Regions from separate parts of the Micromonospora sp. NPDC047707 genome, predicted to be linked through region 2. Evidence: riboswitches for the same ligand, from Rfam matches in the RefSeq annotation. Region 2 holds a riboswitch; the other holds the start of a gene.
What was found. A riboswitch is a leader RNA that binds a small molecule or an ion and turns the genes downstream of it on or off. The one in region 2 is predicted to bind thiamine pyrophosphate.
Positions count from the first base shown of each region.

Region 1 (2,385 bases), on a different contig from region 2:
GGCAGCCCGGTCAGCGCGGCGGCGCCGCAGCCGGCCGCGACCACGGTGACGTCGGCGGCCACGTCGGACAGCGAGCGGACCGCCCCGGCCACCAGCGTCACGCCGGCCCGCTCGGCGGCGGTCCGCAGGGCCGGCACCAGGCGGCGTGGGTCGACCTGGTGGTCGGTGGCGGCGAGGGCGCCGCCGCGCACCCGGGGCGCCAGCGCCGGCTCGCGCTCCCGCAACTCGGAGGGCCGCAGCGCGGCCACCGGCAGGCCGAGACCCTGCTGGTACGCCCACAGCCGCCGGGCCTCGGCCAGGTCGTCGGCGGTGAGCCCGACCAGGAGGGTGCCGTCGGCGCGGTAGCCGAGGTCGGCGCCGGAGGCGTCGGCCAGTTCGGCGGCGAACGCCGGCCAGCGGGCGGCCGAGGCGGTGAGCAACGCCGTCAGCTCGTGCTCCCCGAAGTACGCCTCGGCGACCGGCGCGAGCATCCCGGCGGCGACGTACGCGGCGCCCGACCCGGGGGCCGGATCGTGCACGACGACCCGCAGCCCGCGCGCGGCGCACCGCCAGGCGATCGCTAGCCCGACCGGCCCGGCCCCCACCACCGCAACGTCGGGTGCAAGGAAGGGCCCCTTGTTATCGCCTCCGGTAGAGGAAGGGCCCCCTCTTAACACGTCAGGGCCTTCAGCAGTTCGGCGGTGGCGCGGGCGGGGTCGGCGGCCCCGGAGAGGGCGCCGACCACCGCCACCCCGTACGCGCCGGCCGCCCGCAGGGCGGGCACGTCCTCCGCCGTCACTCCCCCGATGGCCACCACCGGCACGCTGACCGCCGCGGCGACCGCCCGGACTCCGGCCACGCCGATCGCGGTCGGGAGCCCGTCCTTGGTCGAGGTGGGCCGGTACGGCCCGACGCCCAGGTAGCTGGCCCCGGCGGCGACCGCCTCGCCGGCGGTGTCCGGGTCGCGGGCGGTCGCGCCGAGGACGGCCGCCGAACCCAGCACCGCGCGGGCCGCGCCGACCGGCAGGTCGTCGGCGCCCACGTGCCCGCCGTCGGCGCCCACCGCCAGCGCCACGTGGAGGCGGTCGTTCACCAGGCAGGTCGCCCGGTACCGCGCGCACAGCACGACCACGCGGCGGGCCAGGTCGTACGCCTCCCGGTCGGTCGCGTCGTCGGTCACCCGGACCTGGACGACCAGTTCGGCGCGGGCCACCGGCAGAGCGGCCCGGACGACGGCGAGCGGATCCCGCCCGGGACGGGTGTCGGTGATGAGATGCAGTCGTCCGAGGGACGGCACGGCAACACTCCTCCCTGCGCCGGCATTACCCGGATCAGGTTCGACGGTCGGGGGCTCACAGCCCCCCTCTCAGCCCGGTCCACCGGGCTCCCGTGGGTCACTTGCGCGTGTCACCGTACGACGGATCCCCCGGATCCGCCAAGTGCGGGTCGCCGTTTTCCCACTCACCGTCCGACGACGACGGTCGGGGCGGCGCGTCACCGTCCGGTCACGACATGCTGTCCGGATACCCTCCGCGCCGCGCCCGCCGCGCCGCCGGTCGCCCCGCCGCTTCCCGGCGGCACCACCATCGGGATCGGTCGTGGGCACCTCGCGCCGCGGCCCCGGCACCCCGCCGTCCGATGGACGGGGTACGGGCCGCCCCCTAGCCGTCGAGGACGGCGCGGAGGGCCACCAGGTCCTCGTCGCCGGGCTGCCAGGTGCCCGCCCCGGCGTTGGCGCGCACCTGCTCGGGCGTGGTGGCGCCGGCGATCACCGAGGTCACCGCCGGCTGGGCGGCGAGCCCGCCGATGGCCACCTGGAGCATCGTGAGACCGCGTTCGGCGGCGTACGCCTCGATCGCCTCGATGGTGTCCCAGTCGGCGGCGGCGAGGCGCTGCGCGTACCGGCCGCCACCGGCGAGACGGCTGCCGGCCGGTGGCGCCTGGTCCCGCTTGTACTTGCCGGTGAGCAGCCCGTTGGCGAGCGGGAAGAACGGCAGCATGCCGAGCCCGAACCGCTCGCACGCCGGGATGACCTCCGCCTCGACACCGCGCTCCACCAGGGAGTAGTGGTTCTGCGCGGAGATGAACCGGGTGCGCCCCTGCGAGGTGGCGGTCCAGTCGGCGTCGGCGATCTGCCAGCCGGCGAAGTTGGAGTTGCCCAGGTAGCGGACCTTGCCGGCGGTCAACAGGTCGTCCAGGGCGGCGAGCGTCTCGTCGATCGGGGTGCCCGGGTCGGGCTCGTGCATCTGGTACAGGTCGATGTGGTCGGTGCCGAGCCGGCGCAGCGACGCCTCCACGGCCCGCATGATGTAACGCCGGGCCCCCCGCGCGCCGTGGTCCGGCCCGTTGGCGCCGTGCATGTCCATGCCGAACTTGGTGGCGAGGACGACGTCCTCACGACGTCCC
Region 1 is NZ_JBEYSU010000002.1:307,926-310,310, reverse strand. It holds gene thiO (glycine oxidase ThiO) at 1-656, opposite strand, end outside; gene thiE (thiamine phosphate synthase) at 650-1,276, opposite strand; TPP riboswitch at 1,271-1,379, opposite strand; gene AB0873_RS03730 (aldo/keto reductase) at 1,641-2,385, opposite strand, start outside.
Region 1: another riboswitch for thiamine pyrophosphate. It lies ahead of thiE (thiamine phosphate synthase); the one in region 2 lies ahead of AB0873_RS12845 (ECF transporter S component).

Region 2 (2,385 bases):
GAGATCCACCATCGGACCCACCACCAGGAACACCAGCCGGGACGTGAGCGAGAACTGCGAGAGTGAGGCCGCGACGAAGGCGTCCGCCTCCGAGCAGATGGAGAGCAGCACGGCGAGCACCGCCAGCGCCAGCACCGACAGCACCGCGTTGTCGGCGAGGGTCTGCAGCCACCGCTCGGGCACCAGCACGTTGATGCTGGCGGCGGCCATGGCGCCGAGGACGAGGAAGCCGCCGGCGTGCGTCACGTCGTGCCGTACCGCCGCCCAGAACGCCCGGCCCCGGGAGGCGTCGTCCAGGTCGGGCCGGCGCGGCAGCCGGATCCAGTCGGCCCGGCCGAGGCGCAGCCACAGCCAACCCATCACCATCGCCACGACCAGGCTGGCCAGCCCACGGGCGAGGACCATCTCCGGGTTGTTCGGGAAGGCGACCGCGGTGGCGGTGAGCACGATCGGGTTGATGGCCGGCGCGGCGAGCAGGAACGCCAGCGCGGCGGCCGGGGTGACGCCCCGCCGGATCAGCGACCCGGCGATCGGCACCGAGCCGCATTCGCAGCCCGGCAGCACCACACCGGCCGCGCTGGCCACCGGCACCGCGGCGGCGGGGTGCTTCGGCAGGGCCCGGGCCCAGAACGACCGGGGTACGAACACCGCGATCACCGCGGAGAGCAGCACCCCGAACACCAGGAACGGCACCGCCTGCACCATCACCGAGACGAACACCGTCGTCCAGGTCTGGATCCGGGGCGCGGCCAGGGCGCCGGCGAGCTGCTCCCGGAAGATGATCAGCAGCACCAGCAGGGCGGCGAGGACCTCGACCGACCCGATCCGGTCCCCCAGCCACCGTCGGGGCCGGTCGCCGCCGGCCGGCGCCGGCTCCTTCGGTGGTACGTCCGGCGCGGCCGGGCCGACCGTGGCGGTCGCGGTGGCGCCGTCGGGCGCGGCGGGCGTCTCCGGTGTCACGTGCTCTTCCCTCTGCCGGGTGGCGGACCGGCGGGCCTGAGACTACCGGCCGGAGCGGGCCCGGTCGATGGACTCCGCGAGAAGAGCTGGCATTCCCGCGCTGACCTGCACGGAGATCACTTTGCCGGATGATCTTCAGGGGTGTTAGCGTCGGTGGGACAACTTCACATCCGACAGGGGAGCGCACAGCGCTGAGAGTGCGGGCGGGGCCCGCAGACCCTCGAACCTGATCTGGGTAATGCCAGCGCAGGGAGTTCGGTCGACCTCCAGCCGCGCCGCCGTCCGGGCACACCGGGCGCGGCGTGCGTCTTCTCCTGGTTCGCATCGAGAACTGGGAGCACTCATGACCCACCCCACCACCACCCGGTGGCGCACCGTCGACATCGTGGTCGCCTCGGTGATCGCCGTCGCCTTCGGCGTCATCTTCTGGGCCTGGAACTTCGTCTGGGCCGCCACCGAGGGCGCCTTCGCCTTCTTCCCGCCGGCGCAGTCGGTCATCTACGGCATCTGGCTGCTCCCCGGTGTGCTGGGGGGCCTCGTGATCCGCCGGCCGGGGGCGGCCTTCTACTGCGAGTTCCTGGCGGCGTTCATCTCGGTGCTGCTCGGCAGCCAGTGGGGCACCGTGGCGATCCTGCAGGGGGCGTTCCAGGGAGTCGGCGCCGAACTGGGCTTCGCCGCGTTCCGGTACCGCTCGTTCCGGCTGCCCGCCGCTCTGCTCTCCGGCACCCTCGCCGGCCTGGCGGCGGCGATCTTCGATCAGGTCCGGTACTACGCCGCCCTCGACCTGTGGAGCGCCCGGGTGCCGATCTTCGTGGTCACCGTCCTCAGCGCCACCGTCGTCGCGGGTGCCGGCGCCTGGGCGCTCACCCGCGCCCTGGCGGGCACGGGTGCCCTGGACCGGTTCCCCGCCGGCCGCGAACGCGCCACCATCTGACCCCTCCGCCACGTTGATCAAGAGGTTTGCGTCAACAAACGGCGGCATTCCTGACGCAAACCTCCTGATCAACAAGACGTGGCCGCTGGGTGCGGGGAGGGGGTGAATTGGTGGGCGCCGTGATGCTGCGGGGGTTCGGGTGGCGGCACGCCGGGCGGAGACGGTGGGCGCTGCGCGGGGTCGACCTGCGGGTGGAGCACGGGGAACGGGTCCTCCTGCTCGGGCCTTCCGGCGCCGGGAAGAGCACCCTGCTCGCGGCGCTGGCCGGGCTGCTGCCCGACGACTCCGGGGAGCAGGAGGGCACCGTCGAGATCGACGGGCTCGACCCGCGCAAGGCACGGGAGCGGGTCGGCATCGTCTTCCAGGACCCGGAATCCCAACTCGTGATGTCCCGCTCCGGCGACGACGTCGCGTTCGGGCTGGAGAACCGCGGCGTGCCCGCCGACGAGATCTGGCACCGCGTCGACGAGGCGCTGCGCCGGGTCGGCTTC
Region 2 is NZ_JBEYSU010000009.1:81,659-84,043, reverse strand. It holds gene AB0873_RS12850 (permease) at 1-837, opposite strand, end outside; TPP riboswitch at 1,126-1,231, shown strand; gene AB0873_RS12845 (ECF transporter S component) at 1,304-1,894, shown strand; gene AB0873_RS12840 (ABC transporter ATP-binding protein) at 2,005-2,385, shown strand, end outside.